Regions from separate parts of the Leclercia adecarboxylata genome, predicted to be linked through region 1. Evidence: predicted binding sites of a transcription regulator. Region 1 holds the regulator's gene; the other holds the start of a gene.
The links. The regulator PurR, encoded in region 1, represses purine synthesis genes. The targets are predictions, from matches to a motif close to CANGCAAACGTTTGCNTG.
Positions count from the first base shown of each region.

Region 2: the regulator PurR is predicted to act here: its motif matches at 4,815-4,832, upstream of FHN83_RS16715 (nucleoside-specific channel-forming protein Tsx).

Region 1 is NZ_CP040889.1:4,148,390-4,156,010, reverse strand. Features, by position in the region: gene rnt (ribonuclease T) at 1-554, shown strand, start outside; gene grxD (monothiol glutaredoxin 4) at 600-947, opposite strand; gene FHN83_RS21560 (C40 family peptidase) at 1,285-2,106, shown strand; gene sodB (superoxide dismutase [Fe]) at 2,231-2,812, shown strand; gene FHN83_RS21550 (MFS transporter) at 2,851-4,017, opposite strand; gene cydH (cytochrome bd-I accessory subunit CydH) at 4,182-4,271, opposite strand; gene purR (HTH-type transcriptional repressor PurR) at 4,567-5,592, shown strand; gene punR (DNA-binding transcriptional activator PunR) at 5,598-6,521, opposite strand; gene punC (purine nucleoside transporter PunC) at 6,637-7,621, shown strand, end outside.
Region 2 is NZ_CP040889.1:3,132,400-3,140,020, forward strand. Features, by position in the region: gene secD (protein translocase subunit SecD) at 1-1,500, shown strand, start outside; gene secF (protein translocase subunit SecF) at 1,511-2,482, shown strand; gene FHN83_RS16705 (VOC family protein) at 2,625-2,990, shown strand; gene FHN83_RS16710 (helix-turn-helix transcriptional regulator) at 3,003-3,683, shown strand; gene FHN83_RS16715 (nucleoside-specific channel-forming protein Tsx) at 3,793-4,677, opposite strand; gene FHN83_RS16720 (DUF3251 domain-containing protein) at 4,939-5,478, opposite strand; gene nrdR (transcriptional regulator NrdR) at 5,632-6,081, shown strand; gene ribD (bifunctional diaminohydroxyphosphoribosylaminopyrimidine deaminase/5-amino-6-(5-phosphoribosylamino)uracil reductase RibD) at 6,086-7,189, shown strand; gene ribE (6,7-dimethyl-8-ribityllumazine synthase) at 7,280-7,621, shown strand, end outside.

The sequences.
Region 1 (7,621 bases):
CCGATGCGCTGCTGGAAATTGCCGCCATCACGTTGAAAATGGATGAACAGGGCAATTTGCTGCAGGACTCCACGCTGCACTTTCACGTCGAACCTTTCGAAGGGGCGAACCTGCAGCCTGAGGCGCTGGCGTTTAATGGCATCGATCCCCATAACCCGCTGCGTGGGGCAGTGAGTGAATATGACGCGCTGCATGCCATCTTCAAAATGGTGCGCAAGGGAATGAAAGACCAGAACTGTAACCGCGCGATCATGGTGGCGCACAATGCTACCTTCGATCACAGTTTTATGATGGCTGCCGCCGAGCGCGCATCGCTCAAGCGCAACCCGTTCCATCCGTTTGTGACCTTCGATACCGCCGCCTTAAGCGGACTGGCGCTGGGGCAGACCGTCCTCTCTAAAGCCTGTATTACCGCCGGTATCGATTTTGACGGTACCCAGGCGCATTCGGCGCTTTATGACACCGAGCGCACGGCGGAGTTGTTTTGTGAAATCGTTAACCGCTGGAAACGCCTCGGCGGCTGGCCGCTGCCGGACGCCGAGAACAACGCATAAAAAAAGCGACCTCAGGGTCGCTTTTTTATTTACCGGGACGCGGAATTATTCGGCGCCTGGCTCTTCTGATTTGTATTTCGCAGCCGTCTCTTTGATCAGCTGTTGCAGTTCGCCACGCTGATACATCTCAATCAGGATGTCGCAACCGCCAACCAGTTCACCGTCAACCCACAGCTGCGGGAAGGTCGGCCAGTTAGCGTATTTTGGCAGCTCAGCGCGGATATCCGGGTTCTGCAGAATATCAACGTAAGCAAAACGTTCGCCACAGGCAGACAGCGCCTGGACCGCCTGAGCGGAGAAACCACAGCTTGGCAGTTTCGGAGAACCTTTCATGTACAGCAGGATCGGGTTTTCAGCGATTTGTTGCTGAATTTTTTCAATAGTAGTGCTCATGTTTTGCTTCCTTTTACTTCTGTTACGGCAATAGTCTGACATTGTAGCGTTTCAGGCCGACTACGGAAAATAACATTTTCGTCACCTTTATGATTTTACCGCGCGTCCTTTAAAGATGCATTCACAACATACCTTATCGCGAGATTAGCTGCGGTTTTGCACAGCTAATGTACAGAATGCCCCTGTGAAATTCTGATATTTTTGCACTTGCTAACGAAACACAGTTTTAGATGCAAAAAGTTTATTAACGTCGGGCCTTTTTATAGATTAGAATCGACGAGTTTTGTAAATCATACGCAGGGTTATTTATATCCTGCGATTACCAGGGGAATGCCCAGTGGCGCGAATAAATAAATTCTCGATCACGCTCTGTGCTTTGCTGTTTTCATCTCTCACCTTCACGCCGGTGGCAAACGCCTCAGAGCAGGCGCGGCCTTCTGCCGCCCATAAAACGCATCTGGCGAAAGCAACCGAACCTAAGAAAAAAAGCAGCACCAGTAAAACCAGCAAAAAAGAGAGCACGAAAAAAAGCACTACCAGCAAAAAGAGCAGCAGCAAAAAAAGTAGCCTCGCTAAAACACAGCCAGCCACCTCCAGCAAGAAAAGCAAAACTTCCTCCCGCAGCGCGACCCGCACCACGCAAACCGCCTCCCGCGTTGTGACAGAAAAATGCACCACCCGTAAAGGACGCAAAACGCAGTGCGTCAAAACCAGCAAAACCACGACCCTTGCTGAAGCGCATAAAGTCCGGGTGCAAAAGGCGCAAAAAACGGCGTTAAATAAACTAATGGGCCAGATTGGTAAACCCTATCGCTGGGGCGGTTCCTCGCCGCGTACCGGTTTCGACTGCAGCGGCCTGGTTTATTACGCCTATAAAGACCTGGTTAAATTCCGTATTCCGCGCACCGCGAACGAAATGTACCACCTGCGTGACGCCTCTCCGGTCGATCGCGGCGAGCTCGAAAGCGGCGATCTGGTGTTCTTCCGCACCCGTGGGCGCGGCACCGCCGACCACGTGGGCGTTTACGTGGGCAACGGCAAATTTATCCAGTCCCCGCGTACCGGCCAGGACATTCAGATCACCTCCCTGAGCGAAGACTACTGGCAGCGCCATTACGTCGGCGCGCGCCGCGTGATGAAGGCCAACACCCTGCGTTAATCTCCCCTACCCCGCTGGCACGCCAGCGGGGTAAGTTCCTCTTTTGCATACCCTTTCAATTTGCTACTCTACCCTTACATTCAATATGGTTATTGAATGGATCACTATAATAAGGAGAGAAGCAATGTCGTTTGAATTACCTGCATTACCGTATGCAAAAGACGCCCTGGCCCCGCATATTTCTGCGGAGACCCTGGAATACCACTACGGCAAACACCACCAGACCTACGTTACCAACCTGAACAACCTTATCGCCGGTACCGCCTTTGAAGGGAAAACCCTGGAAGAGATCGTGCGCAGCTCCGAGGGCGGCGTATTCAACAACGCCGCACAGGTATGGAACCACACCTTCTACTGGCACTGCCTGGCACCACAGGCCGGTGGCGAACCGACCGGTGAACTGGCAGATGCCATCACCGCTACCTTCGGCAGCTTTGCAGAGTTTAAGGCGAAGTTTACCGACGCGGCGGTGAAGAACTTTGGCGCAGGCTGGACCTGGCTGGTAAAAGAGGCGGACGGCAAACTGGCCATCGTTTCTACTTCCAACGCGGGCACGCCGTTGACCAGCAACGCCACCCCGCTGTTAACGGTGGATGTTTGGGAGCACGCGTACTACATCGATTACCGCAATGCGCGCCCGAACTATCTTGAGCACTTCTGGGCGCTGGTAAACTGGGCGTTTGTTGCGAAGAACTTCGCGGCGTAACAAAAAAAGCAGAAGGCCCGGCCTTCTGCTTTTCTGTTTTATTCGGTAGCACACACCGGATCAGGTTGTTTTCTGTCAGCAGTCAGCACCAGCAGAAGCCCCAGCGCCGCAATGATGGCCCCCATCACCGGAACGAAGCTGTAACCCAGTCCGCCCGAGATCACCGCCCCACCGGCCGCCGCCCCCAGCGCATTCCCGAGGTTAAACGCCCCGATATTCACGGAAGAGGATAACCCCGGCGCATCGCTCGCTACACGCATCACGCGCATCTGCAGCGGTGGTACTACCGCAAAGGTCGCCATTCCCCACACCACCATCGCAAATGCCGCGCCCACTTCGTTACGCGCCAGCCACGGGATCGCCAGCATGATGACGATCAGCAGCAGTAAAAACCCCTTCAGGGTGCCGCTCACGGAGCGGTCCGCCAGCTTGCCGCCGAGGAAGTTGCCAAGCGAGAAACCGACGCCAATCAGCACCAGCATCGCGGTGACAAAGGCAGGCGTGGCGTTGTTAATGTCATGCAGGACCGGTGCAATGTAGGTGTAGAGCGTAAACATCGCCCCGGCACCGAGCACGGTAGTCAGCAAGGCCGAGAGCACCTGCGGGCGCATCAGCACCGCCAGCTCTTTGCGCACTTCCGGCTTTTCGCCCGCCCCGCCCGCTGGCAGAGAGAAGAACAGTGCGATCATCGAGACCACGCCGAGCAGCGCGGTTGCGAGGAATGACATGCGCCAGCCGATCGCTTCGCCCATCCAGGTCGCGGCAGGGACGCCGCCGATGTTGGCGATGGTCAGCCCCATAAACATGGTTGCCACGGCGCTGGCCTGTTTGTGCTTCGGCACCACGCTTGCGGCCACCACAGACCCGAGGCCAAAGAAGGCGCCGTGGTTGAGGCTGGTCAGAATGCGCGACAGCAGCAGGGTGGTGTAATCCGGGGAGAGCGCCGAGAGAACGTTACCGACGGTAAAGATCGCCATCAGGAAGATCAGCGCGTTACGGCGACCGCGGTGCGACAGCAGCAGGGTCATCAGCGGCGCCCCCACCATCACGCCGATGGCGTAGGCGCTGATCAGCATGCCTGCCGCGGGAATAGAAACATCCACACCCCGGGCAATCACCGGTAACAGCCCCATCGGGGAAAACTCGGTGGTGCCGATACCAAACGCACCAATGGCCAGGGCCAGCAGCGGAAAATTGATTCTCATACTTCAACTCCAGACACCGTGTCGTCAGGCGACACAGAACAATGAAGGCGAAAGCATGACATCAATCACAAAAAATGAGAAGTTAACAATTTGGCAAAAGATTTTTGCAGGGAGCGTAACAATAAAGGAAGGGAGACGAGGGAGCGGTGACTCCCTCGCGAGGATCAGTGCAGCGCAGCAGTCAGACCGCTTGCTACGATCAGACCCAGAACAATAATGGTGGTAACCAGCGAAAACTTAAGATCGGTACTCATCAATTTTTCTCCTTTTAATCACCCCATGAAGAGTGAGCTTGCTCATTTTTGCACAGTTCAGGGTAAAAATCTTGCGGGAATTAGGTTGATATCCATTTTTACTCTTCCCCTTTTGGTCAAGATCAGACAAAATTCCACGCTAAATTTATTAGCGTACCGGCCATTGACCCCCTCCTGACGTCCTGTGTCGTTTTCCCGGCGTACCGCAATTCAAATTGCGCAATTAGGGCGAGTGAAGGCAAACGTTTACCTATTGGTTTTTCAGGAGCTTAGATATGGTCTGGAGTGACATCTGATGGCAACAATTAAAGACGTAGCGAAACGCGCAAACGTTTCCACTACAACCGTATCACATGTTATTAACAAAACCCGCTTTGTGGCGGAAGAGACGCGTAACAACGTCTGGGCAGCGATCAAAGAGCTGCACTACTCTCCCAGCGCCGTGGCCCGCAGTCTGAAGGTGAATCACACCAAATCGATCGGCCTGCTGGCGACCAGCAGCGAAGCCCCCTACTTCGCAGAAATTATTGAAGCGGTAGAGAAAAACTGCTTCCAGAAAGGCTATACCCTGATCCTCGGCAACGCCTGGAACAGCCTCGAGAAGCAGCGGGCCTACCTGTCAATGATGGCGCAAAAGCGTGTCGACGGCCTGCTGGTGATGTGCTCCGAATATCCGGAGCCCCTGCTGACGATGCTGGAAGAGTATCGCAATATTCCGATGGTGGTGATGGACTGGGGCGAAGCGAAAGCCGACTTCACCGACTCGGTGATCGATAACGCCTTTGAAGGCGGCTATATGGCCGGACGTTATCTGATTGAACGCGGTCACCGCGACATCGGCGTTATTCCGGGGGCGCTGGAGCGCAATACCGGTGCCGGGCGTCTGGCCGGTTTTATGAAAGCGATGGAAGAAGCGTTAATCACGGTGCCGGAAAACTGGATCGTGCAGGGCGACTTTGAGCCAGAGTCCGGCTATCGCGCCATGCAGCAGATCCTCTCCCAGAGCCCGCGTCCGACCGCTATTTTCTGCGGCGGCGACATTATGGCGATGGGCGCCCTGTGCGCCGCCGATGAAATGGGTCTGCGCGTGCCGCAGGACGTTTCGCTGATCGGCTATGATAACGTGCGCAACGCCCGGTTCTTCACCCCGGCGCTGACCACTATCCACCAGCCAAAAGATTCGCTGGGGGAGACGGCCTTCAACATGCTGCTCGACCGTATCGTCAACAAGCGCGAAGAGTCGCAGTCCATTGAAGTGCATCCGCGTTTGATCGAACGCCGCTCCGTCGCCGATGGCCCGTTCCGCGACTACCGCCGTTGATCCCCTCAGGGAGCCAGCACCTCTGGCTCCCGCAGCCACTCCCTGTTCATCGTTTCACTGTCCCCCAGATAATCCAGCAGCCACGCCAGCGCCGGTGACATATCGTTTTGTTGCCAGGTCAGGCAGCAGGCCGCATCCGGGAACGGGTTCTCCAGCGTCAGTTCCACCCATTTGCCGCTGTCGATCCACGGGCGGGCAAAATGCACCGGCACCATCCCCACGCACAGTCCGGCCGAGAGGCAGGTTGCCGCCGACTCCCAGTCCGGGGTGACGATCCGCCGCTGGTTGTCCAGCAGCCAGGTGATGCGTTTTGGCAGCGAGCGGGAGGTGTCTTCCCGCACCAGCGACGGCCAGTTGCGCAGGGTATCATCGCTGAGCGGGTCGGGAAGCGCGGCCAGCGGATGATGGCTCGCCACCACGCAGATCCAGCTCAGCATGCCCATATCGCGAAAAGCGTAGCGTCCCCCCACCGGGATCGCCTGGGTCGCGCCGATGGCCATCTCCACCCTGCCGTCCGCCAGCGCATCCCACACGCCGTTAAAGACCTCCTGGGAGACCCGCAGCTCGACGTCAGAGAAGTGACGGTAAAAATCGACAATCATCTGGCGGGTGCGCTCGGGGCGAACGATGTTGTCCACCGCAATGGAGATGTGCCCGCGCCAGCCGTTGGCGATCTGCTGGCACTGTTCGCGGGTGATCTGCATTTTTTTGATAACAGAGCGCCCCTCCTTCAGAAACCACATGCCGGCCGGGGTGAGCTCCACGTCGCGATGGCGCCGTTCAAACAGCGGCACCGCCAGCCACTCCTCAAGCTGACGCACCGTATAGCTGATCGCCGAGGGAACGCGGTGCAGCTCCTGGGCCGCGCCGCTGAAACTGCCGTTACGCGCCACGGCGTCCACCACTTCAAGGGAATATTCAGACCACATTTTCTGCCTGCAAAAAATTTGAATGCAACCGCCAAATATTAGCGTTTCACAAGCGGGATTGCACTGCCTACACTCAGCGGCTACCTAAACCTGCACCCATAAGGACAATAAAACAATGCAACCCAGGAAAGGATTTTTAGTCTGGCTTGGCGGCCTGAGCGTACTGGGCTTCCTCGCCACCGATATGTATCTGCCTGCCTTCTCGATCATGCAGGAAGATCTGCAAACCCCGGCGGCCGCCATCAGCGCCAGCCTGAGCCTCTTCCTTGCGGGCTTTGCTTTCGCGCAGCTGCTGTGGGGACCGATGTCCGACCGCTTCGGGCGTAAGCCGGTTCTGCTGACCGGTTTAGCCATCTTCGCGCTGGGCTGTCTGGGCATGCTGTGGGTACGCGATGCCACCTGGCTGCTGGTGCTGCGCTTTATCCAGGCGGTAGGCGTCTGCGCGGCGGCGGTCACCTGGCAGGCGCTGGTGACGGACTACTACCCGGCGACGCGGACCAACCGGATTTTCGCCACCATCATGCCGCTGGTGGGGCTGTCACCGGCCCTGGCACCGCTGCTCGGCAGCTGGATCCTCGCCCATTTCAGCTGGCAGGCCATTTTTGCCGTGCTGTTTGCCATCACCCTGGTGCTGATGATCCCGGCCTTTTTCCTGAAACCGGTCGCGGCAAAAGCGGATCGGCCTGAGTCCCGCGTCACCTTCTTCACCCTGCTCCGCTCGCGTGTTTATCGCGGTAACGTGCTGATCTACGCCGCCTGTTCCGCCAGCTTCTTCGCCTGGCTGACCGGCTCGCCGTTTATCCTCAGCGAGATGGGCTACAGCCCGGCAGCGATCGGCCTGAGCTACGTGCCGCAGACCATCGCCTTCCTGATTGGTGGCTACGGCTGTCGCGCTGCGCTGCAAAAATGGCAGGGTCACCAGATGCTGCCGTGGCTGCTGGGCCTGTTTGCGCTCAGCGTGATAGGCACCTGGGCGGTAGGGTTTATTCCGGGCGTGAGCCTGGCGGAGCTGCTGATACCCTTCTGCCTGATGGCGGTGGCGAACGGCGCGATCTACCCTATCGTCGTCGCGCAGGCGCTGCGTCCCTTCCCGCAGGCCA
Region 2 (7,621 bases), 1.0 Mb from region 1:
AACGCTGAGCCGATGAAACTCGGTCTCGACCTGCGTGGTGGCGTTCACTTCCTGATGGAAGTGGATATGGAAACCGCACTCGGAAAACTTCAGGAACAAAACATTGATAGCCTGCGCAGCGATCTGCGCGATAAAGGCATCCCTTACACCACCGTGCGTAAGGAAGATAACTACGGGATGAGCATCGCGTTTCGCGACAGCAACGCCCGCGACCAGGCGATGGATTACCTGACCCAGCGTCACCGCGATCTGGTGCTCTCTTCTCAGGGTAGCAACCAGCTGCGTGCGGTGATGACCGATGTGCGTCTGAAAGAAGCGCGTGAATACGCGGTTCAGCAGAACATCAACATCCTGCGTAACCGTGTTAACCAACTCGGCGTAGCTGAACCGCTGGTACAGCGTCAGGGTGCTGACCGTATCGTGGTTGAACTGCCGGGTATCCAGGATACCGCGCGTGCGAAAGAGATTCTGGGCGCAACCGCGACGCTGGAATTCCGTCTGGTGAACACCAACGTCGATCAGTCTGCTGTTGCCTCTGGCCGCGTGCCGGGCGACTCAGAGGTGAAACAGACCCGTGAAGGCCAGCCGGTTGTCATGTACAAACGCGTGATCCTGACCGGTGACCACATCACTGACTCGACCTCCAGCCAGGACGAATACAACCAGCCGCAGGTTAACATCTCGCTGGATAGCGCGGGTGGTAACATCATGTCTAACTTCACCAAGGACAACATCGGCAAACCGATGGCGACCCTGTTCGTGGAGTACAAAGACAGCGGTAAGAAAGATGCCAACGGTCGTTCCGTGCTGGTGAAAGAGGAAGAGGTGATTAACATCGCCAATATCCAGTCTCGTCTGGGTAACAGCTTCCGTATCACCGGTATCAGCAACCCGAACGAAGCCCGCCAGCTCTCGCTGCTGCTGCGTGCCGGTGCGCTGATTGCGCCGATTCAGATTGTTGAAGAGCGTACCATCGGTCCAACGCTGGGTATGCAGAACATCACTCAGGGTCTGGAAGCCTGTCTGGCCGGCCTGGCGATCTCCATCATCTTCATGGTCTTCTTCTATAAGAAGTTTGGTCTGATTGCGACGTCGGCGCTGATTGCCAACCTGGTGCTGATTATCGGCATTATGTCCCTGATACCAGGGGCGACGCTGACCATGCCAGGCATTGCGGGTATCGTCTTAACCCTTGCGGTTGCGGTGGATGCCAACGTACTGATTAACGAACGTATCAAAGAAGAGCTCAGCAACGGTCGCTCAGTCCAACAGGCGATTGATGAAGGCTACCGTGGCGCATTCAGCTCCATCTTCGATGCGAACGTAACAACACTGATTAAGGTTCTTATCCTGTATGCAGTGGGTACTGGCGCGATCAAGGGCTTTGCTATCACCACCGGTATCGGTGTGGCAACGTCAATGTTTACCGCTATTGTCGGCACCCGTGCCATCGTGAACCTGCTGTACGGCGGCAAGCGCGTTAAAAAGCTGTCTATCTGAGGAGTGCGTTGTGGCACAGGAATATACTGTTGAACAATTGAACTACGGCCGTAAAGTCTGGGACTTTATGCGCTGGGACTACTGGGCCTTCGGCATTTCAGGTTTTCTGCTGATCCTGTCCCTCGCCATTATTGGCGTGAAAGGCTTCAACTGGGGTCTTGATTTCACCGGCGGTACGGTGATTGAGATCACCCTGGAAAAACCGGTCGACATGGACCAGATGCGTATCTCGCTTGAGAAAGCGGGCTTTGAAGAGCCGCTGCTGCAGAACTTCGGCAGCAGCCGCGACATCATGGTGCGCATGCCGCCAGTGAAGGATGCCAACGGCAGCCAGGAGCTGGGCAGCAAGGTTGTACAGGTGGTTAATGAAACGACCAGCCAGAATGCAACGGTAAAACGTATTGAATTCGTTGGCCCGAGCGTCGGTGCGGATCTGGCCCAGACCGGTGCGATGGCACTGCTGGTGGCGCTGCTCTGTATCCTGACCTATGTCGGTTTCCGCTTTGAGTGGCGTCTGGCTGCCGGGGTGGTAATCGCCCTGGCGCACGACGTGGTAATCACCATGGGCGTTCTGTCGCTGTTCCATATCGAGATCGACCTGACCATTGTGGCCTCGTTGATGTCGGTTATCGGTTACTCTCTGAACGACAGTATCGTGGTATCGGACCGTATCCGTGAAAACTTCCGTAAGATCCGTCGCGGTACGCCGTACGAAATCTTTAACGTGTCGTTGACCCAGACGCTGCACCGTACCTTGATTACCTCCGGGACTACCCTGATGGTGATCCTGATGCTGTATCTCTTCGGCGGTCCGATTCTGGAAGGCTTCTCGCTGACCATGCTGATCGGTGTCTCCATCGGTACGGCCTCTTCCATCTACGTCGCGTCCGCGCTGGCGTTGAAACTGGGCATGAAGCGCGAGCACCTGCTCCAGCAGAAAGTGGAAAAAGAGGGCGCGGATCAACCGTCCATCCTGCCGTAACGGAAATGCTGTTACGTCAGCAAAATCCCGGTCTTATGGCCGGGATTTTTTTTGCCTGCTCCTGACAAACACTCCTGACAGTATGCTGTCAGGAGCCCTGGCGTAGACTCCTTCTGACCCCAAACAACAGGCAGGAGGATGTATGAAAAGTGTGATTAACTGGTTTGAAATTCCGGTTGCTGAGATGGATCGCGCCATCAAATTTTACGAGCCGGTGATGCAGGTGTCGCTGAGACGCGAGAAAATGGACTGCGCTGAGCTGGCTGTTTTCCCTCATGACGATCCGGCTACCGGCGGCGCGCTGGCGAAATTTGATGGCATTACACCGTCGCAGCAGGGCGCTATTATCTATCTGCATACTGACAATCTGGCGGCCACACTGGATCGCGTTTCGTCCGCCGGTGGTGCCTGCGTGTTCGGCCCGCTGGAGCTGCCGCACGGTATTGGCACCATTGCGCTCTTTACCGACAGCGAGGGCAACCGCGTCGGTCTTCATCAACCCGCCTGATCCGGAGAATCTATGACCCGACGCGCTGACCGCCTGTTTCAGATTGTGCAGATCCTGCGCGGCAGGCGTCTGACAACGGCAGCGCATCTGGCGGACAGGCTGGGCGTGTCTGAACGCACGGTCTACCGCGATATCCGGGATCTGTCGCTCTCCGGCGTGCCGGTGGAAGGGGAGGCGGGGAGCGGCTACCGGTTGATGTCGGGTTTCGACCTGCCGCCGCTGATGCTGACCAACCGGGAATCGGAAGCGCTGATGGTGGCGATCCGCCTGCTCAAAACCTGGGGCGGGGAGTCGCTGTCGCGCGAGCTGGAGTCGGCGCAGGAGAAAGTGCTGGCGATCCTGCCGGAGGAGAGCCGCCGCAAGGCCGAGCAGACGCGCATCTATGCCCCGGATATTGCCATGCAGAACCACTCCCGCAGCGGTTTCGATCTGATTCATCAGGCGATATCGGCCCAGAGGGTGCTGGCGCTGCATTATCGGGATGAAGCCGGACAGCTCTCTTCCCGCGAGGTGCAGCCGCTGGGGTTGTTCTTCTGGGGAGAGCACTGGCTGCTGGCGGCCTGGTGCGAACGGCGCGATGACTATCGCTGTTTCCGGCTCGACAGGTGTCTGAATATCACAATGACGGACAGGCGGTTTAGCGAAAGCGCGGACAGGTCGTTGGCGGATTTTCTCAGGAAAGTGAAGCAATAAAAAGCCAGCTCTTGAGCTGGCTTTTTTGCCCGGCGGCGCTACGCTTGCACGGGCCTACAGGTTTGTAGGCCGGGTAAGGCGTAGCCGCCACCCGGCACCAACCACCAGGTTAGAAGTTATAACCCACAACCAGGTAACCACCCCAGCCGGTAGAGCGAACGCTGAAGTCACCGTCGCCGAAGTTCAGGCTTGCGTCGTCGTTCCACTGACCACCGTTGTGCCAGTAACGGGCAACAACAGAGTAGTGCCAGTGATCGTAGTTCAGGGCCAGAATGTGGCTGGACGCGATAGAGTCGTTGGTACGCGCTTTCTTACCGTTCAGGTCACGGAAGTCGTTGTCGCCCAGGTCTGAACCCCAGTCAAAGTTGGTGAAGCCGATGTAGCTCAGGTTGCCGCCCCACAGCTGGGTGATCGGCACAAAGTATTTCACTTTGAAACGGTAGCCATCCCACTCGTTTTCGTTCGCTGCGCCGTAGTTCTGCCACTGGTATTTGGCATAAACGTTCATGGACAGGCTCATCGGCAGACCGGTGTCGATGTCGGTACCCAGACCCATATACCAGGTGCTCTGACGACCGGACTTGTTGCGGCCCATGTCGTAGATGTAGTTGTTCGCGAAGTACCACTCTTTAAACGGACCAAACGCCAGGCTGGTGCCGGTCAGCTTGTCGATAGAGAAGCGCGGTTCAATCTCCATGAACAGTGGGGAACCGTGGTTCCAGATACCTTTCGCGTCAGTGTTACCACCGAAGAAGACCGGCGCATCCATGTAACCATAGAAATCAAACCAGTCTTTCTTGGCAAAGGCTTCGTATTCCAGGTAGGTATCGTTACGGATCTGTGGTCCAAAACGGGTGTGATAGCTGCCGACGACGTTAACGCTCTGGTGCCACCAGTCGGAAACGTACTCTGGTTTGTCGTTTTCTGCTGCCTGCACAGTAAAAGTAGAAGAGAGGGCCAGCGCTGCACCGGCTGCCAGTAATGTTTTTTTCATAATGATGCCACTGATTTGAAATCCCTTACGGGAGTGAAAAAGGCGCGAATTGCGTTTCTAAATATTTCGTGTTTCTGGGAGCCTATTATAGGAATCCTTGCTCACAAAAATATGTGTTGTTTCACAGTTCTCTCACATACGTAATCGATTGCGTTCACGTTTGCGTATTTTTGACGAAGCGGATTGTAATGGCAAACATCTTTGTTGCCAATGTTTACACTTCAGAGGAGAGCGGAACGCGAAACACGTTCCGCTGGGGGATTATTGCTGGACGGGCTGAATATCGTGAATGCGGATAAAGCCGAGCTGATCCGGCGTCATGCCGTTTAACTGTAGCGGAATGTCGACATCGCTCGGTGCCAGCACGCTGGCAGGGGCGTTAATCAGCTGGGTCTGCACGTTCTGTTCCTGGAAGCTGTCGGTGGTGCCCTGAATCTGGCCCCACTCCACGGTGGCGCTGAAAGCCGGCAGCGGGTCGTTGGACTCCCCCTGAATGCGCAGCGTGGCGCGGGTGCCGTCGGCATTTGGCGCGACGTTGACCATCGACATCTTCAGCGTACCAATCTGGCTGTTCAGCCGGGCTGGCGTATTCGAGCCCGGAAGCAGATAGACGCCGCTGGTCGATTTGGCGTTCAGCGCGTTCTGCTGGGTGATTTTGACGGTTTCCTGGTTGAGCTTGTTCATGGTCGTATTCAGCGAACTGATGCTCTGGTTCATCTGACGAACTTCGCTTTGCTGCGCGCAGGCGCTGAGGCTAAAGAGGCTTCCCACCAGCAGGATCCTCAGGTAACGTCTTGTCATGGCAATTATTTCCCTGAATTATCGGATTCTGCTAAGGGTAGTCAACCAGGCTGCCATTCGTATAGATCCTTTATCTCAAAAACGCTCCTTCTTTGTTGTGGGGCCAGTTCGGGGTAAAATAGAGTTCAGTCAACCCGATAGTCAGGACACCGTATGCATTGCCCATTCTGTCTCGCCGTGGATACCAAAGTAATCGACTCCCGACTCGTGGGAGAGGGCTCGTCCGTGCGCCGCCGTCGGCAGTGCCTGGTGTGTAATGAACGTTTTACGACCTTTGAAGTGGCAGAGCTGGTGATGCCGCGCGTGGTGAAAAGTAACGACGTTCGCGAACCGTTCAACGAAGAGAAACTGCGTAGCGGGATGCTCAAGGCACTGGAAAAACGGCCAGTGAGTGCAGATGACGTTGAAATGGCGCTTAACCACATCAAAACCCAGCTGCGCGCCACCGGCGAACGCGAAGTGCCGAGTAAAATGATCGGCAACCTGGTGATGGAGCAGCTTAAAAAGCTCGATAAAGTGGCCTATATCCGCTTTGCCTCCGTTTACCGCAGTTTCGAAGACATCAAAGAGTTCGGCGAAGAGATCGCCCGCCTACAGGATTAAGCCCATGCAGGATGAGATTTACATGGCGCGAGCGCTGAAGCTGGCGCAGCGCGGGCGGTTTACCACCCATCCCAATCCGAATGTCGGCTGCGTCATTGTGAAAGATGGCGAGATCGTCGGGGAAGGTTTTCACTATCGCGCTGGCGAGCCGCATGCCGAAGTGCACGCGTTGCGCATGGCAGAAGAGAAGGCGCGGGGCGCAACCGCCTATGTCACGCTGGAGCCCTGCAGCCATCATGGCCGCACCCCGCCGTGCTGCGATGCCCTTATCGCTGCGGGCGTTTCACGGGTGGTGGCGGCAATGCAGGATCCTAATCCTCAGGTAGCCGGTCGCGGTCTTTACCGCCTTCAGGAGGCCGGAATCGACGTCAGCCACGGCCTGATGATGAGTGAAGCCGAACGTCTGAACAAAGGCTTCCTCAAGCGGATGCGGACCGGTTTTCCTTACGTGCAGCTGAAACTCGGCGCGTCGCTGGATGGCCGCACGGCAATGGCCAGCGGCGAAAGCCAGTGGATCACGTCGCCGCAGGCAAGGCGCGATGTGCAACGTCTGCGCGCGCAAAGCCATGCTATTCTCACCAGCAGTGCTACCGTGCTGGCGGACGATCCTGCCCTGACCGTGCGCTGGGATGAGCTGAACGCTGATACCCAGGCGCTCTATCCGCAGGAGAATTTACGCCAGCCGCTGCGCATTGTGGTCGACCGGCAGAACAGCGTCACCCCTGCGCATCGCATTGTGCAGCAGCCGGGTGAAACCTGGTTTGCCCGCACCCAGCAGGATGACCGCAGCTGGCCGGAAGGCGTGCGCAGCATTATGGTGCCTGAGCATAACGGGCATCTCGATCTCGTGGTGCTGATGATGCTGCTGGGCAAACAGCAGATCAACAGTATCTGGGTTGAAGCTGGCCCGACGCTTGCCGGCGCGCTGTTGCAGGCCGGGCTGGTGGATGAGCTGATCGTCTATCTGGCACCTAAACTGTTAGGCAGCGACGCCCGCGGCTTATGCACCTTGCCCGGGCTGGAAAAACTGGCGGATGCACCGGCATTTAACTTCAGCGAGATACGTCCGGTTGGACCGGATGTCTGCCTCCACCTGACCACCGCGTAAGGCTTGCCTAAATAGGGAAGCAGTGCGCAAAATATTATGATAAAATCCGCCCCCCTGCGGGGCCACCAAATGAACCCGTTAAGGAAGAGTATGAACATTATTGAAGCAGCCGTTGCTACCCCGGACGCTCGCGTCGCCATCACCATTGCGCGTTTCAACAACTTCATCAACGACAGCCTGCTGGATGGCGCGATTGACGCCCTGAAACGTATCGGCCAGGTGAAAGACGAAAACATTACCGTTGTCTGGGTTCCGGGTGCTTACGAACTGCCACTGGCAGCGGGCGCACTGGCGAAAACCGGCAAGTACGATGCGGTAATTGCGCTGGGTACGGTGATTCGTGGCGGTACCGCGCACTTTGAATATGTTGCGGGTGGCGCAAGCAACGGTCTGGCGCACGTGGCTCAGGATGCAGAAATTCCTGTCGCGTTC